3 regions of the Aeribacillus sp. SP014 genome follow, and region 1 is predicted to be linked to each of the others. Evidence: predicted binding sites of a transcription regulator. Region 1 holds the regulator's gene; each other region holds the start of a gene.
What was found. Region 1 encodes LexA, which represses DNA repair genes until DNA is damaged. Its sites were predicted from a motif close to CGAACATATGTTCG; they were not measured.
Positions count from the first base shown of each region.

Region 1 (10,767 bases):
GTAGACGGAAAAGTTGTTCTTGATAACTCTCCCGATTTCCTTCGCGAGTCGGTCGAGGGCAGCCTGAAACGCTTAAAAACGGATTACATAGATTTATATTACATTCATTTTCCGGACGAAACGACACCGAAGGATGAAGCTGTCGGTGAATTGAAGAAGCTTAAGGATGAAGGGAAAATTCGTGCGATCGGTGTATCGAATTTCTCGCTCGAACAATTAAAAGAAGCGAACAAAGATGGGTATGTCGATGTAATTCAGTCCGAATATAACTTATTTAAACGACAAGCAGAAAAAGATTTGCTTCCTTACACGGCGGAAAATGGAATATCGTTTATACCATATTTTCCACTTGCCTCAGGTCTATTAAGCGGAAAATATTCGAAAGATGAGAAGTTCAATGATTCACGTGCACAAAATCCTTTGTTTCAAGGGGAAGCATTTGCGTGTAATCTCGAAAAAGTCGAGCAATTGCGTCCAATCGCAGAAGCGAAAAATGCTGAAATTGCTCACGTTGTGCTAGCATGGTATTTAACGGTCGATTCCATCGATGCGATCATCCCTGGTGCGAAGAAGCCGGAACAGGTACTTGACAATTTAAAAACGTTAGATGTCCAGTTAACAAAGGAAGAAATAGAGAAAATCAGTCAGATTTTTCAATAATTTTGTAAAAAAGCTGTGATGGAAATATCCCATTCACAGCTTTTAATAGGACTTTCTCATTCGTCAGAACGTTTAGAGAAGAAGCAGGAGTGGTAATATGAGACGTGTTTGTGTTTTTGCAGGATCGAATCCGGGAACAAATCCTAAGTATAAAGAAGCAGCTATCAAACTAGGAGAAGAATTGGTAAAAAACAGGCTTGAGCTCGTATATGGAGGCTCCAGCATTGGTCTGATGGGAGTGATTGCAAACACCGTATTAGAGTTAGGAGGCACCGTATTGGGCGTTATGCCGACGAATTTATTTCAAGGAGAGGTTGTCCACAAGCATCTCACTCAGCTTTATGAAGTCAATGATATGCATGAGCGGAAAGCAAAAATGGGAGAGCTTTCAGATGCGTTCATTGCTCTTCCCGGAGGCTATGGTACTTTTGAGGAAATATTTGAAGCGGTTAGCTGGGGGCAGCTTGGGATTCATGAAAAGCCTGTGGCGTTGTTAAATATCGATGACTATTACACGCCGGTAAAACAGATGATTGAGAATGCGGTAGAGGGAGGCTTCATGCCTGAAACGCATAAACAGTTTATGATTTTTGCAGACAATCCCTCTATATTAATAGATAAACTTCGTGCGTACAAACCGCCTTTGAAGACAAATAAGTGGATCGAACTAGATCGATAAATGAAAATATCAGAACTTTACTTCGCCTTTAGCTTTCTGATCAGTTTGTCTAAAAATGACAAGCTGATCAGAAACGTCAATGTTTAGTCGTTTATGCTTTTTTCAAGAGCTTTCAGCTTATGTTCAAGCTGTTGAAGCGCATCATCAATTTGATTTGCATTTTTCTCTAAATAGATTGGTTCGCCAAATGCAACGACAGCTTTTTTCCCGGCAAAAAAATCTTTTAAACTTTTTGGACCATGATAGGTTGCAGGCAATATGGGAACGCCGGCTTTCATCGCAATTGTAACCGCGCCTCTTTTTAAAGGAACTTCCTCGTCTGTTCTTGTGCCGCTCGGGAAAATTCCAACAACTTTATTTTCTTTTAACAGTTTCAAAGGAATTTTTAGTGCGCTCGGTCCAGGATTTTCACGATTAACTGGAAAAGCATGCAACTTTTTCAAAAACCAACCTATGAGCGTGTTCTGAAACAATTCTTTTTTGGCCATATAATGGACATGAATTGGAAAAAGTGCTGCGGCGAGCAAGACTACATCTACCCAGCTGCGATGAGAGCATGTAACAATAAAACGACGGTCTGCCGGAATATGCTGCTTGCCTTTGACTTCTAGCAAACTAAAAATTTTAATGATCAATATTGCAAGTTTTCCTGCTAAATGATAAATCATTTTGTTCCCCCCCCCCGAATGACTTCCAGAAATATGTTTGCGTTGCAAAAGATCTGTATTTTCGGTTAGGGCGCATGTCGATTTTGTCTGCGTTCAGTTTAGCATTTTTACGTGATGCATGTAAAGTCGGTAGTACATCGTCAACGAATCGTCTTATCCAAAGTCAGTCAGTGAAAATACCGCCGTTTCATTGGAGGATGGGCAGCCGTATTCGGTGTTTTTTAGATGAACAAGTATTTGTGCTGAAGGTTATTGGCACTGGATAGAAGGAGCAACCATATCAATAATAAAATGCTTTAATTGGAAAAATCAATTTTAATAGCAGTTACTTTGTTTCTATAAATTTTATACTTGATGATACAAAATATTGAGAGTAAAGAAGAGAAGAAGCAGAAAAACAAACATCAGTGCAATCTGTCTTTTTTATTTAAAAAGCAAGAGAGATAATCAATCCAGGCATCAGCGTAAAAAAATATGTAAGATAATCTGACATAAAACTTCAATTCTCTCATTGAATGGGATACACTGATAGGGAAAAATTTGATCCAATCGTGGAAATAAAGAAGAGTGAATTTGGATCGGTGTGATATCAATTTCTATTCACTCAAGTTAAGATGGGGTATTATAGTGAGCATGATGAATCGCCAAAGCAGGGTAGGTAAAGCTTTAGCGATTATCATATATGTTTACTCACTATAAAGAATAAATGATGGAAATGACCATTTTTCTATCTTTTAAATGACTCCTTGTTCTACCATTGCATCAGCGACTTTTTTAAATCCTGCAATGTTAGCGCCGACGACAAGATTTCCGGAGCAGCCGTATTCATTTGCAGCGTTGACGCAATTTCGGTAAATGTTCTTCATGATATCACGTAATTTTGCGTCGACATCTTCAAAGCTCCAAGATAATCTTGCGCTGTTTTGAGCCATTTCTAATGCTGAAACAGCAACTCCGCCTGCGTTAGCAGCTTTTGCAGGTCCAAAAAGAATATTGTTTGATAAAAACACGTCGATCGCTTCTAATGTAGACGGCATGTTGGCGCCTTCTCCAACAGCTTTGAGTCCGTTGGAAACAAGGAGTTCAGCTGCTTTTTTATCGATTTCATTTTGAGTAGCGCATGGGAGGGCAATATCGCACGGAATGGACCAAATTCCGGAACAGCCTTCATAATATTCTGCATGAGGATGTTCATTTACATATTCTTTAATTCTTTTTCTTTCAACTTCTTTTAACCTTCTAACCGTTTCAAGATTAATTCCATTTTTATCAAAAATGTAGCCATCAGAGTCGCTGCATGCGACAACTTTTGCACCTAATTGTGTTGCTTTTTCAATCGCATATATGGCAACGTTCCCAGAACCAGAGACAACAACTGTGCTTCCTTTGAAGCTTAATCCATGGTCTTTAAGCATTTCTTCAACAAAATAAACAGTTCCATACCCTGTCGCTTCGGTTCTCGCTAGGCTTCCGCCGTAACCAATGCCTTTTCCGGTTAACACCCCAGCTTCAAATCCGCCGCGTATTCTTTTATATTGGCCAAACAAGTATCCGATCTCTCTTGCGCCAACTCCAATATCACCGGCAGGAACGTCAATATCTGGTCCAATATGTTTGTAAAGCTCTGTCATAAAGCTTTGTGTAAATCTCATAATTTCCCCATCTGATTTACCTTTCGGATCAAAATCAGATCCGCCTTTTCCTCCGCCGATCGGCTGCCCAGTCAATGAATTTTTGAAGATTTGTTCAAATCCTAAAAATTTAATAATGCTGGCGTTGACGGTCGGGTGAAAGCGCAAGCCTCCTTTATATGGCCCAATTGCACTATTATATTGCACTCTAAATCCGCGGTTTACACGCACTTTTCCTTCGTCATCCACCCATGGAACGCGAAAAATGATCAATCTTTCCGGCTCAACAATTCTTTCAAGTATTCCGTGCTTTATATATGTAGGATGTTGAGCAAATACAGGCACAAGCGAGTCAAATATTTCTTTTACAGCTTGAAGAAACTCAGGCTCATTCGGATTTTTTTCTTGCACGGATTGAAATACTTCATTGACATATTGCTTTGCGTTTTCCAATTCACTTTGTTTCATAAGTAATTGATTCATAGCACCTCTCCTATACCTAAAATTTAAGCAGTTAGAAGAATTCAAACAATTCAGTAAATCATCCCGGCACTGGCTAAGGAAGCGAAATCTACAATAAAAAATTCTACAACAAAATAAATCAAAAAACAATGACTGTTGAGAATTGTTGCATAATAGCTTTGCATGCAGGCGCGGAGAAGGCGCCTGAAATTTGTTTCATTGAATCTAGCTTGTCTGCATACATATTGATTAGAAAACATTTTTAAAAATTTAACATCGCTAAGAGAGGGAATTTTGAAAATTTTATAAAAAGAAAAAGGATGCCTCACCTGTTTTGAGACATCGAATATTCAGTGTATGGAACGGTATAGCCCGATCACTTTTCCGAGTATTGTCACATTTTTTAAAATAATCGGTTCCATTGTTGGGTTTTCCGGCTGAAGCCGTATAAAGTCTTTTTCTTTGAAAAACCTTTTTACGGTCGCTTCATTGTCGTCTGTGAGCGCGACAACGATGTCGCCGTTATTGGCTGTTTGCTGCTGTCTGACAATAACTAAATCTCCGTCCAGAATGCCTGCTTCGATCATGCTTTCTCCGACTACTTCAAGCATGAAAAGTTGATCATCACCTGATGCAATATGATTCGGAAGCGGAAAATATTCTTCGATGTTTTCAACGGCAGTGATCGGAATACCAGCCGTCACTTTTCCTATGACCGGCACGTTGATCACATTGTTTGTTAGAAGGTGGCTGCCATCATCGTCCAAAATTTCAATGGCTCTCGGCTTTGTGGGGTCTCTTCTAATCAGTCCTTTGCTCTCAAGCTTTGCTAAATGCCCGTGAACAGTTGAACTGGAGGCAAGACCGACCGCTTCGCCGATTTCTCTTACAGAGGGAGGGTATCCTTTCTTTTTTACTTCCTCCTTAATGAAGTTCAAAATATCTTGTTGTCTCTTAGATAATTTTGTTGACATGTCAAGCACCTCAGTCATATCAATTTGTGTCGATTATAGCATGATTTTTCCAAAAAAGCAAACGTAAGTTCGAATATTTGCTTGACAGAAACATGTGTTCCCTTTTATACTTAAAAACAAAAAACCGAACAAATATTCTGTTTCAGGGGGCGGTTCTAAATGGATAAATTATCATGGTCTTACATCGTTTCTTTTTTCCTTGTCATCATGGCGGCAGTTTTGGCGATTTCGTATACTGGAGAAAGGGAAGAGCTCGATCATTATTTGGAGGTTCAAGTGAAGGAAGGGGACAGTTTGTGGAAAATCGCTGATGAATATAAAGAATATGACAATATGTCTCATTCAGAGTTTGTTAAATGGGTTCAGGAGCGAAACAATCTCCAAAGCCTTGTTGTAAAACCGGGGGAAACAATCGTCATTCCGATTGAAAAAAATAAATACTACAATGCTGAATATTTGGCAAACAAAGAATAACCGCAAGGAGCATTTAACATGAGAGCAGTCGTTTATGCAAGAGTCAGCACTGAAAAAGATGAGCAGGAAACATCTTTGAAAAGACAGAAGGACGAGCTGTTAAAGCTCGCAGCTGAAAACGGTATGGAAGTTGTTGAAGTGATAGAAGAAAAAGCGAGCGGGTATGATGTTGATCGTGAAGGGGTTTTTCAACTGCTGGAATTGATTGAGGAGAAAGAAATTGAAGCGGTATTAATACAGGATGAAACAAGAATTGGCAGAGGGAATGCCAAAATCGCCATTGTCCATTCCATTTTGAAACAAGGTGTGAAAATTTTCACCGCTGCCCATCGCGGGGAGATGGAACTGTCTGAATCAGACACGATGGTGCTTGAAATCATAGGAATTGTCGAAGAATATCAACGAAAAATTCATAATTTGAAAATAAAGCGGGGAATGTTGAGAGCTATACAAAATGGGTACAGGCCTGAAAAAAATTTAAAGAATAGAAATTCTTCCTATAAAAGAGAGCGAAAAGAAGTTCCGATCGAGGAGATTGACCGATTGCGGAAAAACGGCCTGACATTTTCAGAAATAGCGGCAACATTAAGAGGATTCGGCTATGACGTTTCAAAAGCTACTGTCCATCGCAGATATCAACAATTTTTGTCAGAAAAAGGCGAATCATAGCAATAATTGTTGTCATTAGTGGTTGCATTTAGTATGATAAAAGAGCGCGGCAAAAATATACAAGGGGTTCAGCTTATGATTTCAAAAGAAAAACTTAACCGTATTAATGAACTATCTAAAAAGTCTAAGTCAGAAGGATTGACGCAAGAGGAAAAGCTTGAGCAGCAGCAATTAAGGCAGGAATATTTAGAGTCGTTTCGTCGGGATTTTCAAAACACCTTAAAAAATGTTACAGTGATTGATCCAAAAGGTAATGATGTTACACCGGAAAAATTGAAAAAATTAAAAAATAAAAGGCTGCATTAATGGATGGGGTGTTGCCTTATTACAACAATAAAGATAAGATTATAAACTGAAAATACAGATGAGAGGATGATAATGGTGACTCATTCCATTCAAGATTTATCCATCATGACGATTCGAACATTATCCATTGACGCGATTGAAAAGGCGAATTCCGGACATCCTGGAATGCCAATGGGCGCCGCACCAATGGCTTATGCGCTGTGGACGAAATTTATGAACATTAACCCTGAAAACCCTAATTGGTTTAATCGAGATCGCTTTGTTTTATCTGCCGGACATGGGTCGATGCTGCTTTACAGCTTGCTTCATTTATCGGGTTATGATCTTTCCATGGATGATATTAAGTCGTTTCGTCAATGGGGAAGCAAAACACCTGGACATCCTGAATACGGACATACACCTGGCGTTGACGCAACAACTGGACCATTAGGCCAAGGAATAGCAATGGCCGTTGGAATGGCGATGGCAGAACGTCATTTAGCAGCTACATACAATAAAGAAGGATACAATATTGTTGATCATTACACATACGTCATATGCGGTGACGGTGACTTAATGGAAGGGATTTCCTCTGAAGCAGCTTCCTTAGCTGGTCACTTGAAGCTTGGACGATTAATTGTTCTTTATGATTCGAATGATATTTCCCTAGATGGGGATTTAAATAAATCATTCTCAGAAAATGTAGAAGAGCGCTTTAAATCTATGGGCTGGCAAGTGCTGCGCGTTGAGGACGGCAACAACATTGAAGAGATTTCGAAAGCAATTGAAGAAGCCAAATTGGATGAACAACGACCGACATTAATTGAAGTAAAAACAACAATCGGATATGGTTCGCCGAATAAAGCAGGCACTTCTTCCGTTCATGGTTCGCCGTTAGGCCCAGAAGAGACAAAATTGACAAAAGAAGCCTATGCATGGACATTTGAAGAAGATTTCTATGTTCCAGCAGAAGTTTATGAGCATTTTGAGAAAAATGTAAAAGAACGTGGAAAGCAGAAAGAAATTGAATGGAATAATTTGTTTGAAAAGTATGAGAAAGAATATCCTGAACTTGCAAAAGAGTTAAAGGCAGCAATCAATGGTGAATTGCCAGAAAATTGGGATCAATCTTTACCTTTTTATGAAGAAGGAAAAAGCGTTGCAACCCGTTCTTCTTCTGGAGAAGTATTAAATGCAATAGCTGAAAAAGTTCCTTATTTCTTCGGGGGATCTGCAGACTTAGCTGGATCAAACAAAACGACAATAAAAGGTTCAGGAGACTTTTCTGCGGAAGATTACAGCGGACGAAACATTTGGTTTGGTGTCAGAGAGTTTGCCATGGGAGCAGCATTGAACGGTATGGCTCTGCATGGAGGTTTACGTGTTTTTGGCGGAACGTTCTTTGTTTTCTCTGACTATTTGCGGCCAGCGATTCGTTTAGCAGCATTAATGAATCTCCCTGTAACTTACGTGTTCACTCATGACAGCATAGCGGTTGGAGAAGACGGACCAACACATGAGCCGATTGAACAATTAGCTTCTTTGAGAGCAATGCCGAATCTTTCTGTCATTCGTCCAGCTGATGGAAATGAAACAAGAGCTGCGTGGAAGGCTGCGCTGGAATCTAAATCAACACCGACTGCATTAGTATTAACGCGCCAAAATTTAGAAACTATTAAAGGTACGAAAGAAAATGCTGAAGAAGGTGTTGCAAAAGGCGCTTATGTCATTTCACCGGCGAAATCGGATCAACCGGATGCTCTTCTACTTGCATCAGGTTCAGAAGTAGCATTAGCTATTAAAGCTCAACAAATTCTTGCATCCGATGGAATTGATGTGCAAGTCGTCAGCATGCCGTCATGGGACCGTTTTGAAAAGCAATCAAAAGATTATAAAGAATCAGTTCTTCCTAGCAGCGTAACGAAGCGTCTTGCGATCGAAATGGCATCTTCGCTTGGCTGGGAGCGCTATGTCGGATCTGAAGGTGAAATCTTAGCTATCGACAAGTTTGGAGCATCTGCACCTGGGGAAAAAATTATAAGCGAGTACGGTTTTACTGTTGAAAATGTTGTCGAAAAAGTAAAAGAATTAGTTCGGAAATAATCGCCAAAATTAGTGCCTCTATCCGCCACCATAAGACAAACCTTTTACATTCCTTGCTTTATAATAGCAAAAAAGGAATGTAACAATGAGGTGAGCGCATGAGGCACTTTTATTTGTATTTGATAAAAAAGGAATTTGCTGAGCATTTTTATCATAGGGAATCGAAAATTTTTCAGTTATATCAAGAATTTTTTTGGACAAGGAAAACGCATCCTATTTTTGAACAATTGGAAAGGCAAGTCAATTATATTTCAAGAGCCATTCCCATTTCAGAAATAGATTTGCTGCTTCAGTCATTCTTGTCTCATCGAAACCATTATCAAAAGGTATCATCGATTCACGCCATCCAAATGGAAAATCAAAAAGGACAAGCTACTATGGTTTTAAAGGAACGGTATATTGAAATGATTTGTACCGGCAGCTTTGACGGTGAGTTATTGTTTTTTGATATATTGGGAAAATTTGATCCTTATTTTTTTGCCATGGATTTTACAAATGAACGATACGGGTGGCTGAGTCCGATTAAAGAAAGAAAATTTGTCTAAAGTTGCGGAAATTTGCTAATGAAATATTGTATAATGTCATATGGTTTAGTACACTGTATGATAGACAACATGAAGGAGGAAATAAGATGGAACTTTGGCTGGCGATATTAATCGCTGTTCTGGCATTACTTGCCGGCGTAGCGCTAGGCTTTTTTATCGCTCGAAAGTATATGATGAATTATTTGAAGAAAAATCCACCTATTAACGAACAAATGTTGAAAATGATGATGATGCAAATGGGAATGAAACCGTCCCAGAAGAAAATCAATCAAATGATGAAAGCGATGCAAAATCAATTAAAATAATTTCGTTTCAGGCATTATTGAATGATTTTTCATTAAATTAGTTCATGATGACCAATCATATTTTTTGACATCATGTAATTTTTATCTATACTATTTAATATATGCGTTGTTTTATACGGAATTGTGAAGTAAGAATTAGTCTTTCCTTTCTCAAGGTAAGATTAATTCTTTTTTCGTTATAAGAAGTTGTAAGAATATGGTATTCATGGCAGGAAGGTTCATTGTAATAATGTGCGGAAAATGTCAAACGTTCTTTTAAACATTTATTCAATGATCTGTTAGAATGAATGGAGGTAAATCTTTTGGAAGGAGCAGCAAAATGTCGGAAATTAATGTGTTTTTAGCATTTGGAGCAGGTTTTTTATCGTTTATTTCTCCGTGCAGCTTGCCTTTATATCCTGCTTTTTTATCGTATATAACTGGGGTATCGGTTAATGAGTTGAAAACTGAAAACGCTATGCTGCAAAAAAGAAGCTTATTACATACTTTCTTTTTTTTAGTTGGTTTTTCTGCCATTTTTATCGCAATGGGATTCGGCACATCCTTGATTGGAAACTTTTTCTTGAACTATCAAGATCTGATAAGACAAATAGGAGCGATCCTCATTATCTTTTTTGGACTTGTTATTCTCGGTGTTTTTCAACCTGATGTTTTAATGAAGGAAAGAAGGATTGAATTCAAAAATCGTCCAGCCGGATTTCTTGGATCTGTTCTGATTGGTATGGCGTTTGCAGCTGGATGGACTCCATGTACGGGCCCAATTCTTATGGTAGTAATCGGTTTAGCGGCAACCAATCCTAGTTCTGGAGTTCTGTATATGACAGCATATGTGCTAGGCTTTGCAGTACCGTTCTTTATTTTATCATTCTTCATCGGGCGGATGAATTGGATCAAAAAACATAATGTGAAAATCATGAAAATTGGAGGCATATTCATGATTTTCATGGGAATTCTGCTGTTTTTTGATTGGATGACTAAAATTATTAATTGGATGAACAAAATTCTTATATTTTTACCAACCGGGTTTTAATTTTTAGTCATTTAAGAGAAAAACGAGATTTTTGACAATATTTTAAACCTCTCGGTACTTTTTTGTGACAGAAAGTAGTATAATATCAAAGGATTTAGTTTGCGAGGATAATTGAGGTGGAATTAATTTGAAAGCATTGATCGTTGACGATGCGAAATTTTTAAGGGAAACATTAAAGGACATTTTGAAAAAGCATAGTATTGAGGTTGTTGCAGAAGGGGAAAACGGCATCGAAGCGGTACAATTATACAAACAATTACAACCAGATGTATTAATCACAGA
Region 1 is NZ_JBSRXI010000001.1:2,155,867-2,166,633, reverse strand. Features, by position in the region: gene ACVIJU_RS10575 (aldo/keto reductase) at 1-660, shown strand, start outside; gene ACVIJU_RS10570 (LOG family protein) at 758-1,339, shown strand; gene ACVIJU_RS10565 (lysophospholipid acyltransferase family protein) at 1,423-2,007, opposite strand; gene gdhA (NADP-specific glutamate dehydrogenase) at 2,742-4,121, opposite strand; gene lexA (transcriptional repressor LexA) at 4,451-5,074, opposite strand; gene yneA (cell division suppressor protein YneA) at 5,234-5,548, shown strand; gene ACVIJU_RS10545 (YneB family resolvase-like protein) at 5,567-6,217, shown strand; gene ACVIJU_RS10540 (DUF896 domain-containing protein) at 6,293-6,523, shown strand; gene tkt (transketolase) at 6,596-8,605, shown strand; gene sirA (sporulation inhibitor of replication protein SirA) at 8,704-9,150, shown strand; gene ACVIJU_RS10525 (YneF family protein) at 9,237-9,455, shown strand; gene ACVIJU_RS10520 (cytochrome c biogenesis CcdA family protein) at 9,775-10,485, shown strand; gene ACVIJU_RS10515 (response regulator) at 10,613-10,767, shown strand, end outside.

Region 2 (10,767 bases), 570 kb from region 1:
CCTCAGACGGCTGGGTACAGATTATATCGACTTATATCAGCTTCACGGAGGAACAATCGACGACCCGATCGATGAAACGATTGAAGCGTTCGAAGAGTTAAAGCAGGAAGGCGTCATCCGCTACTACGGCATTTCTTCGATTCGGCCGAACGTTATTAAAGAATGGTTGAAACGCTCCAATATCGTTTCAATCATGATGCAATACAGCCTTCTTGACCGACGCCCAGAAGAATGGTTTTCTTTGATTCAGGAGCATAACGTTTCTGTTATTGCCAGAGGGCCGTTGGCTCAAGGCCTCTTGACAGAGCGCCCGCTCGAAAAAGCCTCTGAGCGCGTCAAGAACAATGGATATTTAGACTACACGTTCGATGAATTAAAAGAAGCTTTGCACAGCATCGATTCAGCATGCCCGGATCGCACTCGGACGGAAACAGCCATAAAATATGTTCTTCATCAGCGTGTTGTAGCCTCCTGCATTGCCGGAGCGAGCAAGCAAGAGCAGCTGCTTGAAAATGTCCAAGCAGCGAAAGCAAAAGATCTGCTGGAAGAAGAATACGAAGCGCTTATAAACGCAACAAAACAGTCTCTTTATACAATCCATCGCGATTAAAACAGGCGGGGACGATCCCCGCTTATTTATTTTCGGATTCACATGACTGTTGAAAATTCAATTTATCTATCCAGTTGATGTTCCTGCCGAAACGGATGGGATTCGCATGTTCGTGTTGCAATCTCAATGGCTAAACGATTGTTCATAGCACATAAACCGGATTTACAACTATATGTATCGGTTCATTGAACAGCGCCGTCCATTCCTACCTTGAAAAATTTTTGGACTAATATATTTTGAAATCCGTTTAAGCTTGAATATTTTCTAATGAGGGGATCGAAGCAAATTTTGCAGTGCTTTTCCATATAAATGAAGAGGCACACAGTCTTCGCTAATATAATAAAATATCGCTAAACCGTTTTCTAACGAAAGAATAGTCCATGCTATTTCATCCGCAGATAGAGCAGAATCGTTATTTTCTTTCGACTTCAATTTTTCAATCGCCTTGGAAATTTGTTGTACCGCTTCCGTTATCATGTCAGACCATTTTCGGCGTATCGATTCTTCACGCATCGCATAAAGAAAAAATTCCATGTTAAGCATGCTCCACGTTCGATTTTTCTGCCTAACTGACAGGAAATATTCATCCATCGTTTCGATAAAATGTGAAAGCGAATGCTGTCCGTCTATGACTTGAAGAATATTGTCCACATGCAATTGCATTTGTTGCTCCAAAATAGCTAAAAAGAGCTCTTCTTTGGAACGAAAATGGGCATATACCGCCCCTTTGCTAAATCCGGCATGTTCTGCAATTTTATCAACAGAAGCGCCGTGAAAGCCGAATCGAGCAAAGATTTCAACAGCTGACTCTAAAAGTAATTGCCGCGTTTCTTTTTTTCGCTCCTCTTGGGTTAATCTTCGTCTGACCAATTTGCTATCCTCCCTCTCTCTTGACAATCATACCATATAGCATTAACATACCAAATAGTATATAAATTCTAATCAGTATACAAATTATAATTTCTCATTATGCTGGACGCAACTATCAACAATGTCCTCCTAGATTTATAGATCATGAGTGAAAAAGGAAGAGGGGAAGAATGCGAAAAGAAGAAAGCCTTACAACACAGAAACCAACTTTGCCCCAAATTTTGGCTGAAACTTGTAAAATTGGAATTATTCAATCAAATCTCGTTCCGATGTTGGCTGGATTGACATTGGCATTGTATACGTATCAGATCAGCCTGTTTGAGAAATTGCCGGAAATGTTATTTGCTTTGATTGGATCGATTTTCGTAATGGGTGCAGCTGGAGCTTTTAACAACTTATATGACCGAGATATAGATTCTATCATGGAAAGGACGAAAAACAGACCGACTGTGACAGGAGCAATAAAGCCTAAAACAGTATTATGGCTTGGAATCTGTATGTCTATTTTAGGAATTGCAGCTCTTGCATTAACAACTCCTCTAGCAGCATTCCTAGGGTTTCTAGGTTTGTTTTTTTATGTTGTCCCATATACGATGTGGAGCAAGAGAAGAACAATTTATAATACGGAAATTGGCAGTATTTCTGGAGCAATGCCCCCTCTCATCGGATGGGCTGCTGTTCATCCGGACGTGACACATCCAGCCATTCTTGGTTTGTTTGTGATTTCAATTATTTGGCAAATGCCTCATTTTTATGCTATAGCTATTCGCAAGCACGATGAGTATAAGGCTGCGAAGGTCCCTATGCTCCCAGTTGTCAAAGGTGTTAAAAGAGCATATATACAAACGAATATTTATTTAATTATTTTAATTGCAGCAAGCTTTCTTTTTGGGCCTTTAAGCCTCGGTCTTATGCTAGTAGCCCTTCTTTTAAGCGTTCTGTGGCTTATGTTAAGCATTTTCGGCTATAAAAAGATGGATTCAGAGAAATGGGCAAAATCAATGTTTCTTTATTCTCTGTTTCATATGACAATCTTATTTTCAACTGTCATTATCTATTCTCTTGTGGGAATTCTTTTTCATTTATAAAAGAAAGTGTTTCTAAACAAATTCATGGCGGCATAATAAATGTTGGGAATTAAGGGGCTGTCCGATGAGTTCCTAAAATGAAGGATCGGGGAAAAATACTACTGTGAAGGACAAAAATAATTCGAATAAAATTTGTAAATGTCCTTCATAGAGGCAATGAAGTCCAACAAGAAGCAGTTGTATATGCTGAATGTCCGTCATACAACTTTTGAAGAACCTAATGAAGAAAAGTCCTTCATAAGACTTCTGGAGGATATAAACAAGACAGGAAAAATGGTCTATCCGATAAGTCCCTAAAATGAAGGGGCTCCAAAAAGTCAGTGAACCCTGACTTTTTGGACAGCCTCCTTTCCAGCTTTTTATTTAAAATCTTCCCATTTCAAGTCGCTTTCTGCGAGCAATTCAGCAAAGCTTTTCTGTTTTTCCCGCTTTTGTTCCTCTTTTCTTTTACGCTCCAATTCCAGTTTTTTTAATTTCTCCTTTTCTTCTTCAATTTGCTTCTTCATATCTATAAGCTTTTTCGCTTTTTCTTCGCCGATCTGATCTTTGAGATTCCATGCATCTTTCATGTTTTTTCCCTTCCTTTGACCAATGCATGCTCTTTTTTATCCTAATACATCGTGAATATTCTGCATGTTTTTTTCCATCCATGCAATTGCTTCATCGATCGTGGCAAACTCTTCCGCTTCAAACGTCATTTCATCTTGAATCAGCCACACATCCTTTTTTTCATATCCCATTCCTCCTACAGACCAATGCAGAAGGGTGTACGGATGATTGTCATGGAGAAAGGACACCCATGTTTTATTTAAAGCAATGTTCTTTAAAGAAGCTAGACGTTCCTTCAATTTTGTTCCCTCATTTCACAATGCAGCTCATTCTTGGATTGTAAATTTGCATTGGACTTTTGAGCATGAATATTTGTCTTTGCCCGTGATAATCGATTTGCAATTCATCATCTAAAAAAACAAGCTTTGATCGCTCCACGTACACCGGGACAAAATTTGTATCAATTTTCATATCATCCTCATCAAGATCTTTCACAAGCCAAAGAACAGTAACACCGCTCATGACACAGCCGCAGCCATCTGTATCATATTTCAGCTTTATATAGCGGTTTTCGTTCATTTCCAATATCTCTTTAAGTTTTGCTTTCGCTGCGTTTGTAAACGAAATGTTCATAGGCTAAAATCATCCTTTTTTAATTTTGCCTCCATTCTATCATATTTTAGCTCTCTCCGCTTATTGAAGCAGAATGAACATAACCGATTAACGTTTTTTAAACATTTATAGAGAAATATTGACAAACTATTAGCCGGGTTAGTTGAATAAAGCTGTTGTTTTTATTTGTGAGAAATCAGTGTTATTTTCACAAGCAAATTATGACACGTCTATTTTCTTCCAATCAATATCATTGCATTCCCTAATACTTTTTTGTTCAATGGCAGTTTCATTACTTTAGCGAGTTTGTAGCTTTTCAATTCAGATACACCATGTTTCTTTAAGGAATTTAAGAGCTCTTTTTCATCCCCAAATATTTTTTCATCCATAAACAGATCTAAAAAGACAAATCCACCACCAGGTTTTAACACTCTTAATGCCTCTTTCATTACTTCTGTTTTATTTCTTTCATCTTTAACTTCATGAAATGTTAGACAACTTACAATTATATCGAATTCATCATTTTTAAAAGGCAGTTTTGTGGCACTTGCTTTCAGAAAATTTATTCGATCAGAAACCCCTTCAATTTCAGCGTTTCGTTGGCATTGATCTTTCGAATATTCCCAATCGTCGCCCCAATAATCAATTCCAGTTAATAGGGACTCAGGAAAAGCCTTTGCAAGTTTTATAATCAGTGAACCGCTGCCTGTTCCTATATCCAGTATTTTTCCTCGCCCATCCCAATTCACCTTGGCAACAATTAAGTCATGTATTTTTGACTGATAATTTCCCCCAAATGCTGCGAATTGGTAATAAGAATAAGAAAGGATAAATGTAATATAAATTAATGGTAACGCTATAATACCTGACAAAACTCGCAGATATAAATTAATAGGTAAGAATGTCAACAAAATGAATAAAAGTGAAAAAAGCAAAAAAATTAGTAGTTTATTCATTCGAATCCAAGTTTGATACCTAGCATTTGTTTTCAAGTTATCAGCCATCCTTAAATCATTAAACTGATTACCGTAACAATTCGGTCATTGAATTGCTACGGCTCGTGTAGTTGACTAGCGAAAAGATACAGCATAAATTAAACTAATATTCATTTAATTTGGTGCTGTATCCTTTCCTTCAGTTTAAGTAAATTGTTTCACAATATCATGGTTTTATCAATCTTTATTATAAATAATCAAGTTTTGCTTTAAATGGTCGAACCTTTTTTTAACTCTACATTCGGATGGAAAATTTCAAAACTAATTTGCATTTTAAGCCATTTTGACTATTCAGGTTGTAAAATATATAGTGGAAATAGGTGTCGTGTTCTGAGCGGTTCTGTGAGGAGTTTTAACGACGAATGGGTTTGAGGAACTTCTCTGAACGATTTTTATTTTAGGAGGAAATAACATGGAAGTTTTTGCAAAATATTTAGCAGGTATCGATAACCCCGACCACCGCGACCGAACAGAGGAAATTTTGGCGTGGGTTGCTAATAAATTTCCAAATTTGAAACCGCAAATCAAGTGGAACAAACCCACATTTACCGATCACGGCACATACATCATTATGTTTGCCGCAGCAAAGAATCATTTGAGCATTTTACCCGAAGAAAAAACAATGGTGCATTTTGCTGATGAAATCGTTCAAGCTGGCTACAGCGCTTCTTCACGCTTGTTCCGAATTCAATGGTCTGAACCAGTTAATTACGAATTGCTTGAGAAAATAATTGAATTTAATATCAAGGATAAGGCTGAGAATTCGAATTTTTGGCGGAAATAGCATAATATCGAAGGAGGAAGACATGGAAGTTTTTGCAAAATATTTAGCAGGTATTGATAACCCCGACCACCGCGACCGAACAGAGGAAATTTTGGCGTGGGTTGCTAATAAATTTCCAAATTTGAAACCGCAAATCAAGTGGAATACGCCAATGTTTACCGATCACGGCACATTTATCATCGGCTTTTCCACAGCGAAGCATCATTTGAGCGTTTCACCTGAAGAAAAAACAATGATGCATTTTGCCGATGAAATCGCCCAAGCTGGCTACAGCGCTACCAAAGGCTTGTTTCGAATTCCGTGGAATGAGCCGGTAAATTACGAATTGCTGGAGAAAATGATTGAATTTAATATTCAGGATAAAGCAGACTGTTCAACTTTTTGGCGGAAATAGAATAGGATAGCCCTTAGAAAGCCTGTGAGGGCTTCTGAGAGGCTTTAAAGAAGTTGATAGCTACAAAAACGCTTTTTCTTCATGCCCCAATACTCTTGTTGTGGACGCCCTGACACAGCTAATGTCAAAGCTTTTTTTAATAAGTGTAAATTATTACAGGAGCTAAGAAAATAATTCTCTTACTTATTCCAGAAAATGACCCTATAGTGGCAGAGTGAAACTTAATTGTTTTTAGTTAACCGTGAATGTCACTTATTTACTAACGGGTGCTTTTTTAGTGAAAGAAAAATTAATTGATTTTAAGATTGAGATCATGTTTTAGTTATTCCATTATAGGACACCGATGGTAGAGTAGCAAAAAGCCCAATTTCTCAAATTTTTAGAAATTGGGCTGTTAATTATCGTCATTTTCTAAGCGTTGTAAATCTGCATTTTCCTGACCTTACGCTACCCCTATTAAATTTGTATTTCTAATGCTGTTTTCTTAGTATTGCTCAATTTCAATAATATCTCCTAATTTTAAAACATGTTTTTTAGTCAAGTAATCAACAATTCGTAATTCTCTTTTTAGCTGATCGATATAATGAATATTGCCGACAAGCTTCTTTATTTCACCTTTTTGATAATAGGTGAATTGTAGAGTAATGTTCTCTTCCATAGCCTCACAGATAACTTCATTAAATTCTTCATATTTTTGTTCATCTAAAACCGGTTTTTCGACTTTATCTAAACTTTCATTGTATTTCCTTAGTAATTTCACATGCTCGGGCAGCATCATAGCTGTCCATTTTATGCTTCCACGATCCTGAATCATTGTTTATCCCATCCTTTGCTTTCTTTTCTTCATATTCGTTACGCATAATGCCCGCCGATCAGCTTGTTGCGGTGAAGACTCGTTCCTGCCTTCGTATACGAAACAGCGCGCAGCAGTGCATTGGAGCCGTGCTTGTTCCGAATCGCATCCATTACATATCCTAAACGATGCTCTTTTATGCGGTTCGGCCTAAACAAATCAAGCTGCATGCCGCTGTCTTTTTCCACGTTGGAAAGAGAGATGGAAATTTTTCTGACTGTCTTCCCCTCATAAAAACGATCAAACAGCAAAAGGCAGGCTCGATAAAGATCCATCGTAATATTTGTTGAGACATCCATCGTTTTTGAACGGTAAAATCCTCCTCCGCCTTCCTTTTGGCTGTAGCCGATTCCAAGGCTGATTGTTCTCCCCGCCATCCGGTGTTCCCTCGCTCTTTTTGCCACTTCCTCGCACATTTCTAAGATGACGCATTTCACCTCTTCGGGGTCCGGATAGTCGCGAAGCAATATTTGATTTTTTCCAAAACTGATTTGCCCCAGCATAATCGGAGAGCCTATGTCGGAAAGATCTATTCCCCATGCGTGGTAATAAAGCTGATTCCCCATGACGCCGAACTTCTTTTCAAGGAGCTCTAACGGATAATTTGCGAGCTGACCGACTGTAAAAATTCCCATTCGATTTAACGTTTTTTCAAGTCTTGCCCCAATCCCCCACATCTTACGCAACGGCTTGATGCTCCACAGCTTCGTTTTGACATCATCATACGTCCATTCCGCTATACCTTTCTTTTTCGCCTCCAAATCTAGACAAAGCTTCGCCATCAATATGTTTGGACCGATCCCGACCGCACATGGGAGAGAAAATTCATTTCGTAAATCTTCCACAATTTTTTCGGCCAGACTATGCGCATCCCCCCAAAGTCTTTCTGTTCCATCTGCAGTAATAAAACATTCATCTACGCTGTAAACATGGATGTTTTCTTTCGGAACATAGCGGTTCAGCAGCCGAGTAATTTCAGCAGAAATCCGTAAATACGTCGCCATTTTCGGAGTGATGAGGCGGATGCGGGGGTCGTTTGGAATTTGAAATAAGCGGGATCCGGTTTGAATTCCGAAATCTTCCTTCAGTTTTGGTGAAGCGGCCAATACAATGCTTCCTGTCCGCTCTTTGTCCCCAACGATAGCAATGTGGGCTGTTAAAGGATCAAGCCCAAGTATGACCGCCGCACAGCTCGCATAAAAGCTTTTCATATCGATGCATAATATATGCCGGTTTGGAAACGATTCATAATTCATTCCATCATCCCCTCATGAGAATGTATGTTCGGTTTTATTTTATTTTTATTGTATGGGAATATACGTTCGGTTTCAATGGGAATTTGCGCCATTTTTCGCGGTACAAAAGGAGCATAACAACGAAGTACGGCATCGAAAAACAGATATTAAGCTTGGAAAGCTTATTCAAAATACAGCCGCGTTTTTTAGAAGATTTAAGTTGGAGACAAATCGGTGAAAGAGCTGAATTTTTTATCAAAATAAAAAGACGCTTGACGCGCCTTTTCAGAAGTGAGAGCGGAGATTTTAGCGAAAAGTCCGCCTTCAGCTTTCTGTTCATTTCCTGCATAATGCTCCCGGTCATTTTTGCCGAAACAAATTTCCGGCAACTTTTTCAAATAGGGAGGGCATGAGACGATAAACAAGCCCGCCAAGCTCCATCCAAACAGGCATATTAATTTCCCGTTTATTTGTCAGCATCACGCTCACGATTTTTTGTGCAACAGCTTCCGGATTAAGCATCCAGCGTTGGACGTTTTTCACATAATCCCCTGACGTATCGGCAAGATTGAAAAAATCCGTTTCAATTGGACCCGGATTGACAGATGTTACAAAAATCCCGCGGTCCGCCACTTCCATCCGCAAGCTGTTCGTAAAGCCTAAAACAGCATGTTTTGTAGCAGAATAGATGCTTGATTTCGGAGTAGCTATTTTGCCAGCCTGAGAGGCGACATTAATAATATGCCCTTCCCGTTGGGCCAGCATCTTCGGAAGAACCAGCTTTGTCGCAGCAATTAATCCGAACACATTTACTTTAAACATTTGCTGCATCTCTTCGAATGTTGCTTCCTCTGCATTTCGAAAAATACCAAAACCAGCATTATTGACTAAAACATCCACTCGGTCAAAATTCTCTGTGATGTCCGTAAATACTTCGGAAACTGCGTCAAGGTCACTGACATCCAGTTCGTAATATGTACAAGAAATAGAGTGAGAGGCTTGTAGCTCATCCGAAAGTTTCTTGAGACGATCCTTCCTCCTAGCCAGCAAAACTAAGTGTCCACCGCTTTCTGCAACGATCCTTGCGATTTTTTCCCCGATCCCGCTCGATGCCCCCGTAATAACTACCAATCGATCTTTAAGCCGCGAATTCATTTATTTGTCACCTCTTCGTTGCACGGAAAAAAGTAAAACTCCATTTTCTATTCTTTTGTTAATTTTTCCATATTGTTCTAAATAATCAAGCTGAGCAACAGTTTCTGATATAGCAAATAAAAGCTCTTGTTGATAAGCAGACGGAAAAAGAAGCTTGCAAAGAGCAAACACCGTCATTTCCTGTTTTTCTAAATGCTTTAATACGGTGAGCGCGCGTTCATGCTGTTTGTCTAAACGGTTCCGAATCAACAGATGAGGATCGAAAAATTCATCTTTATGACCCGGAAAGACAACAGAAATCGGAATATGCAAAAGCTTTTTCAAAGATTCATTATATTGCAGCTGAGGTTTTGGACGCTCTTTTCCTTCATACGGCATTTCAAGAACAGGATTGGAGGAAATGGTTTTCAGCAAATGATCGCCGCCGATCATTCGGCAGTCTTTCTCATTGTACAAAACGATATGGCTTTGGGCATGTCCAGGAGTCTCAATGACCGTAAACCCAGGCATCCCGTCTATTTCATCTCCTTCTTGAATGGAGGAGGTCAGCGGATGATTGCGTGGATATAAGGAAAGATCAAGATGATCTAAGTGTGACGCAAACGACTCTGGGACGGCAAACTGCTTCAATAATTCTAAAAAAAATTCCTTTTGCCGATCAAAAAAACGCACATCATGAGAAAGCCAAGGAGCAAGCAAACGATGGCCCAAAACACGAAGATCGCCATCTAAAAAATCGAGCAAACCGATATGGTCAGGATGATGGTGGGTAAGAATGACTTGCTCAATATCCTCAGGCACAAGCCCTATTTCCTTCAGCTTACGTTCAAAAACTCTCCACGCTTCCTCCGTTTTCATCCCTGCATCCACTAATGTCAATGCGTCCCCTTTTACAACATACACGTTCACATCTTTAATCGGATAAGGTATAGGGATCGTTATTTTATAAATTGCATCTTTGCTGAACATTTTTGCAAACCGCCTTTAATTTTTTAATATAACTTATTTTACACATGATAAATCAATTTGTCATTTTATTCGAATAATTCATAAGTATACTTGACAAGCAGTTGGAACTGATAAAAAATTAATTCTACAACGCTTTTAGAATTTAAGGCAGGGAAACATTTCATCATACAAGCCCATCCAAAGCATGCGCTTCTGTTGCTTAACAGATGAATAGTAAAACGTTTTCTCGCTACCTTTCCCACTGAATCTCTTCTCTTTTAAACTAAGTTTATAGGGAAGAAGTTCAAAACATATAAAACGATCAGGAAGGAGTCTCTTTTTATGTACAAGTTTGGATTTATCGGAGCAGGATCTATGGCGGAAGCTATTATATCCGGATTGATCAACGGGAACAAGTGCCGGAGAGAAGAGATCGTTGTGACAAACCGTTCCAATGAAAAGCGGCTCGAGGAGCTGCAAAAAACATACGGCGTCACGATGACAAAAGATAAAAAGCATCTGTTTGACAACACAAAAACGATTTTTTTCGCGATGAAGCCAAAGGACGTTGACGAGGCAGTAAAAACAGTCCGCGAATACGCAACAGAAAACCATCTTGTTATTTCCATGCTTGCAGGCGTTTCAACGAAAGCAATTGAAACATTATTCAACAA
Region 2 is NZ_JBSRXI010000001.1:2,729,343-2,740,109, forward strand. Features, by position in the region: gene ACVIJU_RS13320 (aldo/keto reductase) at 1-610, shown strand, start outside; gene ACVIJU_RS13325 (TetR/AcrR family transcriptional regulator) at 875-1,480, opposite strand; gene cyoE (heme o synthase) at 1,651-2,568, shown strand; gene ACVIJU_RS13335 (DUF3886 domain-containing protein) at 2,928-3,137, opposite strand; gene ACVIJU_RS13340 (DUF2552 family protein) at 3,174-3,416, opposite strand; gene ACVIJU_RS13345 (iron-sulfur cluster biosynthesis family protein) at 3,427-3,750, opposite strand; gene ACVIJU_RS13350 (class I SAM-dependent methyltransferase) at 3,960-4,733, opposite strand; gene ACVIJU_RS13355 (iron chaperone) at 5,137-5,508, shown strand; gene ACVIJU_RS13360 (iron chaperone) at 5,531-5,902, shown strand; gene ACVIJU_RS13365 (YolD-like family protein) at 6,387-6,716, opposite strand; gene ACVIJU_RS13370 (Y-family DNA polymerase) at 6,755-8,011, opposite strand; gene ACVIJU_RS13375 (SDR family NAD(P)-dependent oxidoreductase) at 8,351-9,145, opposite strand; gene ACVIJU_RS13380 (MBL fold metallo-hydrolase) at 9,146-10,114, opposite strand; gene proC (pyrroline-5-carboxylate reductase) at 10,436-10,767, shown strand, end outside.
Region 2: ACVIJU_RS13370 (Y-family DNA polymerase) is a predicted target of LexA. The motif match lies at 8,067-8,080, and genes of this name have one in related genera.

Region 3 (10,767 bases), 240 kb from region 1:
CAACTAATACCTCAACGACTTTGCCTTCATATTCTTTCATTTTTTGGGCGGAAATTTCGTTGACTAATGCATTTAATCGCTGCAGCCGTTCTTTTTTCACTTCCATCGGGACATTATCTTTCATTTTAGCAGCAGGCGTTCCTTCCCGAGGCGAATAAATGAACGTATAGGCACTGTCAAAGCCGACTTCGCGATAGAGGGAGAGTGTTTCTTCAAACTGCTCATCCGTCTCATTTGGAAAGCCGACAATGATATCAGTCGTTAACGAAACGTTTGGAATCGCCTTTTTAATTTTTTGCACTAATTCTAAATACTGTTCGCGCGTATATTTGCGTGCCATCAATTTCAATATTTCCGAGCTGCCTGACTGCACCGGAAGATGGATATGATCGACAAGGTTGCCGCCTTTGGCCAAAACTTCAATTAAACGGTCGTCAAAATCTTTCGGGTGACTTGTGGTAAAACGAATTCTGGCGATATCGATTTTTCGAAGCTCGTCCATTAAATCGCCTAGGCCGTATTTGATATCGTCAAAATCTTTCCCGTAGGCATTTACGTTTTGACCAAGTAACGTGATTTCTTTATACCCTTGCGCTGCAAGGTGGCGAACTTCTTGAATAATATCCTCCGGTCTGCGGCTCCGTTCTTTGCCTCGAGTGTACGGAACAATGCAATACGTGCAAAATTTGTCGCAGCCGTACATAATATTGACCCAAGCTTTAATATTTCCTTTCCGGACTTTCGGAAGGTTTTCAATCACATCGCCTTCTTTTGACCAAACCTCCACGACCATTTCCTTCGACATGTACGCTTCATTCAACAAATGCGGAAGGCGGTGAATGTTGTGTGTTCCAAAAATTAAATCAACATATTGGTACTGCTTTAAAATTTTGTTGACAACAGATTCTTCTTGGGACATGCAGCCGCAAACACCTAAGATAAGATCCGGCTTTTCCATTTTGAGCGGCTTCAAATGCCCAATTTCCCCAAATACTTTGTTTTCAGCGTTTTCCCTGATCGCACATGTGTTTAACAAAATAACATCAGCATCTTCTGTGCTGTCAGTCGGCTTATATCCGAGCTGCATAAAAATACCGGCCATCACTTCCGTATCATGTTCATTCATTTGACATCCGTATGTGCGAATATAAAACTTTCTGCCTTCTCCCATTCCTTTTAAATGTTCAGGAATGACAAAATCTTTATGGTATTTCACTTCTTCTTTTCCGCGCTTTTTCGCATCTTTTAAAGAAGGCGGAATGTAAACACGCTCGAAATACTTACTGTAATCCTTCTCGGATTTTTTGTCCGAAGGATTAACCAGCGTGGTTGCTAATCGTTGTTTTTCATTCATGGCGCATTACTCCTTCATGTTTAAAAGTGTACACTGTTTTATAGTATATCGTGTTAAGTAGCAGAACACAATATTGCACCATTATTTTATAATAAAGACACTTTTTTTAAAAATTTTCGATACAAGATTTCTAGAAATAAGCTAAAAGTAGATTTCTTCCTTTAACAATTGAAATCAAAAAAAGAGAGAGGGGAACCCCTCTCCTACATAAACTCTGCTACTAATTCGTCAAATTTTTCTTTGCTAAGTTTCAGTTCAGCTTTTGCAAGCGGCACTTCGCCGAATCCTGGAACAAGCTCTTCATATGGTTTTTGTTCTTTATTTTGATAAATAAGACCTGTTACAAGACCGTTATATTCCATTAACGTTTGCATCGCAAGTTTTTTGTCAGAAGGATCATATCCTTCAATATCTTTCAGCTTTGTTAAATTCTCTTTAAACCAGTCGTATGTGTTCACTTTGTTATAAGTAACGCAAGGACTGAACACGTTGATAAAGGAAAAGCCTTTATGCTGAATTGCTTGTTCGATCAAGGAAGTTAAATCTTTTAAATCTGTCGAAAAGCTTTGCGCAACAAACGTAGCACCTGCTGTTAACGCCAATTCCATTACGGACAGCGGAGATTCAATTGAACCTTGCGGGGTGCTTTTTGTTTTAAAACCGACATCACTTCTTGGGGACGTTTGTCCTTTTGTTAACCCGTAAATTTGGTTGTCCATCACAATATACGTAATGTCGATATTTCTTCTCATCGAATGAATGGTATGCGCCGTACCAATAGCAAACCCATCGCCGTCACCGCCAGCTGCTATGACCGTTAAATCTTGGTTCGCCATTTTTACACCTTGTGCGATCGGCAGCGCACGACCGTGAATTCCATGGAAGCCGTAAGAATATATATAACCTGAAATCCTTCCTGAGCATCCAATTCCGGAAATGACTGCAAGCTGATGCGGTTCCAAACCGACATTAGCCGCTGCCCTCTGTATAGCTGCTTGAACCGAGAAATCGCCGCAACCCGGACACCAATTCGGTTTGACATTGTTGCGAAAATCTTTAAAAGTGGCCATTTAGAACAACACTCCTTGTTTTGTGAACTCCTTGCTTTGCGTATAAATTTCATTCGGCAGGAACGGGTTTCCGTCATATTTTAATAGAGATTGAATTTTGTCAGCAAATCCGACATTCATTTTTATAAGATTTGCTAATTGTCCTGTTGCATTATGCTCCACAACGATGACTTGTTTAGCCTTTTCAATGAGCGGGCGAATTTCCTCTTTCGGGAATGGATGAATGAGACGGATATGCGCATGGTTCACTTTCACTCCGTCTTCTTCTAGACGTTCCATCGCTTCCTCAATGGCCCCTCTTGTCGAAATGTAGCCGATGAACAAAATATCCGGCTCTTCATGCTTGTCATTTTTATGAACTTTATTGTTGAACTCTATTTGTTCTAATTTGCGAAGCCGTTTTTCCATTTGCGCCTTTCTGTTTGCGGCAGCTTCCGAAGGTTTTCCGGTTTCATCGTGCTCAACACCTGTCACATGGTGGATGCCGTTTTTCATTCCAGGAATCACTCGCGGCGATATACCGTCTTCTGTTATTTCATAGCGTTTGAAATACCCTTGATTGCCTGCTTCCGGAACTAATTCTTCATTTAATAGTTTTCCGCGCCGAATTTGGATAGATTCATAGGAAAGAGGTTCAACCGTTTGCTTACCAAGAGAAAGCTGCAAATCAGAAAGTACAATCACAGGGCATTGGTACTCTTCCGCTAAGTTAAACGCCTCAACCGTATCATAAAATGCTTCTTCCACCGTGCTCGGTGCAATAACAATTTTTGGTATCTCTCCATGTGTTCCGTAAATCATAGCCATTAAATCCGATTGCTCCTGCTTAGTTGGAAGTCCAGTGCTCGGACCACCGCGCTGTGTATCAACTATGACTAGCGGAGTTTCCGTCATGCCTGACAGACCGATCGATTCCATCATTAATGATAAACCAGGACCAGCAGAGGAAGTAAATGCCCTAGCGCCAGCATAGTTGGCTCCAATCGCCATTGTGGCTGCAGCGATTTCGTCTTCCGTCTGAATGACAGCTCCTCCTAAATCTGGAAGCTTTTTAATCAAATATTCCATAATTTCCGAAGCGGGAGTAATCGGATAGGCAGCCATAAAGCGTGCACCAGCGGCAATCGCACCTAGAGCGATGGCGTCGTTTCCAATCATGAACATCCGCTTTTGACCATCAGCTTTTTCCAAATAAAGATCTGAACGGTCAAACCCTAATTCTTCTTTTAAATATTGGGCGCCTTTTCTAATCGCCTCCATGTTGTTTAAGACGACTTGTTCGCCTTTTCTTCCGTAAGTGTCTTGTACAACTTCCTGAAATAATGACGGGTCAAGATTCAAAATTGCGCTTGTTGCACCGATTGCAACCATGTTCTTCATTAAAGATGTTCCCAGCTCTGAAGCGATTTCCGTAAAAGGTACTGAATATAAGGAAACATTGCTTCCTTCAGGGATTTTCGGTCCAAACTTTGCATCGGCAAGAATAACTCCGCCGTCCCGCAATTCGTGAAAATTAAAATCGATCGTTTCTTGGTCAAAAGCAACAAGAATATCTAAATCATCGCTTATCGTTCGAACTTTCTTCGTGCTGACACGAATTTTATTGTTTGTATGTCCCCCTTTAATTCGTGAAGAAAAGTGGCGGTATCCATATAGGTAATAACCAAGCCGGTTGAGCGTAATTGCAAAGACTTCTCCTGTACTTTCGATTCCTTCTCCTTGCTGCCCACCGACTTTCCATGAGAGTTGGTTTACCATTTCTATGTTACACTCCTTTGGATCTAAAATATCTTTATCATTTCCGGTATTTTAGAGGCCCACTGCCTTGCCGAAAAGTCTATGATGATGAATTATGCTATTTTTAGCCATAATAACCTTGTTCTGGCAGCAAAACCACCATACCTTAAAATTTTTGGGATAATCCTAAACGATTTCAATTTTATCCCTAAATAATCAAAATTACAAGTTTAAATGCTTGTAATGACAAAAAATTTTAAATATTCACCATTCTTTATTTCTGTATAATGAAATTATAATAAAACCGATAAATATTATCAACATTTTAAGCAAAAAACAGTCTGCAACCGAAAAGGAGTGCAGACTGTTTAGCTAATTTATTTAAACATGTTATCTCGGCTCAACAATCAATTTAATGGCTGTTCGTTCTTCACCGTCTATTTGAATATCTGTAAATGCCGGAATACAAATTAAGTCAACACCGCTCGGAGCTACAAATCCTCTTGCTATCGCTACCGCTTTTACAGCTTGATTCAATGCTCCAGCTCCAATCGCTTGAATTTCGGCGGCTCCACGCTCCCTCAGCACCCCTGCTAGCGCTCCGGCGACAGAATTCGGATTAGATTTTGCTGAAACTTTTAATATTTCCATTTCCTAGTTCCCCCTTCATTTTTTACAATGGTTCGTGAAAATTTATTGGAACAAATGCTGTTAGATGCATTGTTCAAAAGACCCATCACCTCTTGAACAATTGGTTCCATCCCATAGTTACTATATTCCCTAAAGTTTGGCAGTATTCCTGCTTATTTTTAATTTTTTTTTATTTAATTTATTCAAAATAAACGTGATCATCATTGATTAATATTCGTTTGATCGATTTCGCTTTGCCGGTTCCTTCCTCAATTTCCACTAATACGGCATTTAATTGTCCTCTGCCTTCATTGATTTCAAACCGAACAGGGAGATTCGTTAAAAATTTTTTTAATACTGCTTCCCTGTCAACTCCTAAAATACCGTCATATGGTCCTGTCATCCCGACATCGGTAATAAATGCCGTTCCTTTATCTAAAATTCTTTCATCGGCAGTTTGAACGTGTGTATGAGTGCCAACCACTGCGGAAACTTTCCCATCCAAATACCAGCCCATCGCTTGTTTTTCGCTCGTTGCTTCCGCATGAAAATCAACAAAAATATATGGAGTTCTTTTCTTCGCTTCTTGAATCAATTCATCCGCTTTCCGAAAAGGGCAATCGATTGCCGGCAAAAATGTTCTTCCCTGGAGGTTTATGACTGCAAGCTCTTTTCCATCCGCTTCCACGTACACGATTCCTTTTCCTGGTGTGCCTTCAGGAAAGTTAGCCGGTCGAACCAACGCTTTTGCTTCATCGATAAATTCAAAAATTTCTTTTTTATCCCAAGTATGGTTGCCCATTGTCACTGCCTGAACTCCCAATGAAAGAAGCTTCTGGTAAATTTTCATAGTTATTCCTTTGCCATGTGCAGAATTTTCACCATTGACAATTGTTACTTCAGGATTATATTTTTTCTTCAGCTTCGGCAAATATTGTTCAACCATTTCTCTCCCTTTTGCTCCTACCACATCGCCTACAAATAAAACTTTCATGATGAATTCCTTTCTAAATGTTTATTATATAGTTTTGCATAAATTGAAAAAAAAATAAAGCGGCACATTTTCATGTACCACTTTATTTGGCATATTCAACCGCACGAGTTTCCCTAATGACGGTCACTTTAATATGTCCAGGGTAGTCAAGCTCTTCTTCGATCCGCTTGCGAATATCTCTTGCTAATCGATGAGCTTCTAAATCATCTATTGCATCCGGTTTTACCATGATGCGAACTTCGCGGCCTGCTTGAATGGCGTACGATTTTTCCACACCTTCAAACGACTCGGAAATTTCCTCCAATTTTTCAAGCCTGCGAATATAATTTTCAAGCGTTTCACTGCGGGCACCCGGCCGTGCTGCCGATAAAGCATCAGCCGCTGCAACTAAAACCGCAATTACCGATGTCGGTTCTTCATCCCCATGATGGGAAGCAATGCTGTTGATGACAACCGGGTGTTCTTTATACTTCGTTGCCAGCTCCACGCCGATTTCAACATGGCTTCCTTCTACTTCGTGGTCAATGGCTTTTCCGATGTCGTGCAGAAGCCCTGCACGTCTTGCAAGGATTTGATCCTCACCTAATTCGGCAGCCATCAATCCGGTTAAAAAGGCAACCTCTATTGAATGCTTCAGCACGTTCTGGCCATAGCTCGTTCGAAATTTCAATCTGCCTAAAATTTTGATCAAATCCGGATGAAGACCGTGAACGCCAACTTCAAATGTCGTTTGTTCTCCGATTTCCCTAATATGCTCGTCCACTTCCCGCCGCGATTTTTCCACCATTTCTTCAATTCGCGCTGGATGAATGCGCCCGTCTTGAACAAGCTTGTCAAGCGCAATTCTTGCTGTTTCACGGCGAATCGGATCAAATCCTGATAAAATAACCGCTTCCGGTGTATCGTCGATGATGAGGTCGATCCCTGTCAACGTTTCAAGAGTGCGGATATTTCTTCCTTCTCTGCCGATAATTCTCCCTTTCATTTCGTCATTTGGCAAATTCACAACAGAAACGGTCGTTTCAGCCACATGATCTGCTGCACAGCGCTGTATAGCAAGGGAAAGAATTGCCTTTGCTTTTTTGTCTGCTTCTTCTTTCGCCTTTGTTTCTGCTTCTTTCACCATTACAGCAATATCATGAGAAAGTTCCTTTTCCACTCGTTCAAGGATGATTTGTTTCGCCTCTTCACGCGATAAACCCGAAATGCGTTCAAGCTCTATTTGTCCTTCTTGCACCATCTTTTCCACTTTGCTTTCCATCTCTTCAATATGCTGTTGTCTTTCATTTAGAGAATCTTCTTTTTTATCTAGCATCGCCTCACGCTTATCTAATGATTCATCTTTTCGATCGAGATTCTCCTCTTTTTGCATTAAACGGTTTTCTTGTTTTTGAAGTTCATTTCTTCTTTCGCGAATTTCTTTTTCTACTTCCAAACGAAGCTTATGAATTTCATCCTTTGCTTCCAGAAGCGCTTCTTTTTTCGTTGCTTCAGCTTCACGCTTAGCATCTTCAAGAATTTGTTCCGCGGCGTTTTTTGCACCCGCTATTTTCGCTTCAGCAATGGATTTTCGAACAAAATAACCAACAACTGCACCGACGATTAGGCCAAGCAAAATGGAGATGATTTCAATGAGTTCCATTCTTTCACCTCCTCTTGCTATGAACTTGTCACAAAGAAAGTGTCGGCATTACACATTTACTCTCCCAATAACATTTTCCAAAAAAATATGTTAAATATATTGCAAAAATGAAAAAATATACATATCCATTTTAAATGTGGGAATAACCCTTGTCAAGTTTTCATCTTGTCGAACAAAGGATGGGGCTTTTTTTGATCAAAAAAATAAGACCGGCTACTCCGCCAGCCTTACGCTAAGATGTGCGTACATTATTCATCCAAAAGCTCGAACGTTTCCTGCCCCTCTTGCACAGGTTCATTCGTTTCAAGGCCATATGCCTTGCGAATTTCTTGCTGAATGGCATCGCGAATATCCGGATTTTCGCGCAAAAATTGCTTTGCATTTTCTCTTCCCTGTCCTAAACGCTCCTCTTGGTAAGAATACCACGAACCGCTTTTTTGTATAATATCCAATTCCGTTCCCAGGTCGATGATTTCTCCTTCTTTTGAAATCCCTTCCCCGTACATGATATCAACTTCTGCCGTTCTAAAAGGAGGCGCTACTTTGTTTTTGACAACTTTAATTTTCGTTTTGTTTCCTACCATATCATTTCCTTGTTTCAGCTGTTCAGCTCTGCGCACTTCAAGGCGGACAGATGAGTAAAATTTCAGCGCGCGTCCCCCTGGAGTTGTCTCGGGATTTCCGAACATGACGCCCACTTTTTCCCTTATTTGATTAATAAAAATCGCAATGGTTTTCGACTTGCTAATGGCTCCTGAAAGCTTCCGAAGCGCTTGTGACATAAGACGCGCCTGCAATCCGACATGCGCATCGCCCATTTCGCCTTCAATTTCCGCTTTTGGGACGAGTGCTGCGACCGAGTCAATGACAATGATGTCGACTGCACCGCTGCGAACGAGAGCTTCTGCAATCTCAAGAGCCTGCTCGCCGGTATCGGGCTGCGACAAAAGCAGTTCATCAATATTAACACCTAAATTTTGCGCATAGACAGGGTCGAGCGCATGTTCCGCATCGATGAACGCTGCTTGCCCGCCTAGAGCTTGAACTTCAGCAATGGCATGAAGGGCCACTGTCGTTTTACCGGAGCTTTCCGGTCCATATATTTCAATAATCCGACCTCGAGGATATCCGCCGACGCCAAGAGCTGCATCCAATGCCAGCGATCCGCTTGGAACTGTTGAAACTTTTCGCTCAGCTTGTTCTCCAAGCTTCATTATCGAACCTTTTCCGAATTGTTTTTCAATCTGTTTTAACGCCATTTCCAAGGCAGCTTGACGATCATGATTCAATACAATTTCCTCCTTAAAAAATTGATAGCTTCAAAATAAATATACCGTGTTTTTTCCTGTTTGCCAAGAAAAAAGGGAACATTTATTCGTTTTTTAATTTTCATTATATAAAAATTAAAAAACCGGATGAAGACGCTCATAACCGGTTTTCCATTTCCTTTATTACATTCATTACATAGTAGCAGCCATAATTTGCCGTTCTGTGCCTGATCCCTTCCCGAGTACCGGAAAGATGAAGCTCAAAGACTGCCGTCGGCCGATCGTCGATTTGAATACCGATATAGACAGTCCCAACTTCTTTTCCTTCAGAAGGATCAGGTCCTGCCACTCCCGTAAAGCTGATGCCGATATTGCTGCCGGTCAATTTTTTTATATTTTCCGCCATTTCTTTCGCACATTCAGAGCTAACGGCTCCTTTTGTTTTCAACGTTTCTTCCGACACGCCAAGAACATGCTGCTTCACTTCGTTTGTATAGCAGACAATTCCTCCAAGCACAATATTCGAAGCGCCTGGAAAATGGGTCAGCTGTTCGGAAAAAAGACCGCCCGTCAAACTTTCTGCAGCCGAAATAGTATATTGCTTTTCTTTTAGAAGCTTCATAAGCTGCTCTTGGATCGAAGTTTCACCGTGTCCATAAAAATATCGGCCAACACGGCTTAAAATCTTTTTTTCTGTTTCGTCAATCAGCTTCAGCGCAGTCGACTCATCTTCATGTTTTGCTGTCAGGCGCAATGTTACTTCGCCGTCTTTTGCCAGCGGCGCGATGGTCGGATTTGTTTGCTGATCAATCAGATCCTCTATATCTGTTTCAAGCTGAGATTCGCCGATGCCAAAGAAACGAAGTACACGCGATATGATTTTTTCTTTTAACCCGTAATGATATTGCAAAAACGGCACACCGTAGTTGATAAACATCGGCTTCATTTCTTTCGGAACGCCCGGCATTAGCAAATATGTAATTCCGTTCGCCTCTAACGCCATTCCTGGCGCCATTCCGTAATGATTTGGCAAAACAGTAGAACCTTCCAAAACTAATGCTTGTTTCCGATTGTTTTCCGACATTGTCCGTTTCGTCCGTTTAAAAAAATCCTCAATGTTTTTCATCGCCGCCTCGTCGATCACGAGGCGTTTATTCAAAATACGTGCAATCGTTTCTTTCGTCAAATCATCTTTTGTCGGGCCGAGCCCGCCGGTAAAAATGATGCAATTCGACCGTTTTTTTGCCGTTTCGATCGTATGCTTGAGCCTTTCAGCATTGTCTCCAACGACCGTATGATAAAAAACATTAACACCTATTTCGGCAAGCTTTTTTGATATAAATTGGGCGTTTGTGTTGGCGATCTGTCCAAGCAACAGTTCTGAACCGACAGCAATAATTTCAGCATTCACATTCATACAATATCCTCCACATGGTTATTTCGAATTGACAAACGCGTGTTTATTTTTCATGAAATAGTCCCATCCAGATAAAATGGTAAAAAAGAGCGCAACCCACAAAGCAATGTCTGCAAATGGAAACGAAATCCATTCAAAAGGTATATTATGTAAAAGCAAAGCGGAAATAGCCACGATCTGTGTCCATGTTTTTATTTTGCCGAGCATGTTAGCTGCTACGACTTCTCCTTCACCAGCCAGAACTAAACGCAATCCGGTTACGGCAAATTCACGGCTGATGATCAGAATGACAATCCAAGACGGAGCAGCACCTATTTCCACCAATATGATGAGAGCTGAAGAAACGAGCAATTTATCGGCAAGAGGATCTAAAAACTTTCCTAAATTTGTCACAAGTCCAAGCTTGCGTGCATAATATCCATCAATCCAATCGGTCGTCGAAGCTAAAATAAAAATGAGGGCGCCAACGACATGTTTGACAGGGATGACTTCTTCACCGACCGACCAATTTCCCCAATTAAAATCGCCCAGCATCACAATCATAAATATTGGAATTAGCATAATTCTTGATACAGTAATTCGATTTGGCAAATTCATTTTGTACCTCCACTAGCATAAAGTAAGAAAGAATAAGCCATCTCATACGATGACTTAT
Region 3 is NZ_JBSRXI010000001.1:2,391,560-2,402,326, forward strand. Features, by position in the region: gene miaB (tRNA (N6-isopentenyl adenosine(37)-C2)-methylthiotransferase MiaB) at 1-1,354, opposite strand, end outside; gene ACVIJU_RS11560 (2-oxoacid:ferredoxin oxidoreductase subunit beta) at 1,558-2,424, opposite strand; gene ACVIJU_RS11565 (2-oxoacid:acceptor oxidoreductase subunit alpha) at 2,425-4,182, opposite strand; gene spoVS (stage V sporulation protein SpoVS) at 4,552-4,812, opposite strand; gene ACVIJU_RS11575 (TIGR00282 family metallophosphoesterase) at 4,991-5,785, opposite strand; gene rny (ribonuclease Y) at 5,868-7,427, opposite strand; gene recA (recombinase RecA) at 7,676-8,716, opposite strand; gene ACVIJU_RS11590 (competence/damage-inducible protein A) at 8,853-10,106, opposite strand; gene pgsA (CDP-diacylglycerol--glycerol-3-phosphate 3-phosphatidyltransferase) at 10,131-10,709, opposite strand; gene ACVIJU_RS11600 (helix-turn-helix domain-containing protein) at 10,764-10,767, opposite strand, start outside.
Region 3: recA (recombinase RecA) is a predicted target of LexA. The motif match lies at 8,792-8,805, and genes of this name have one in related genera.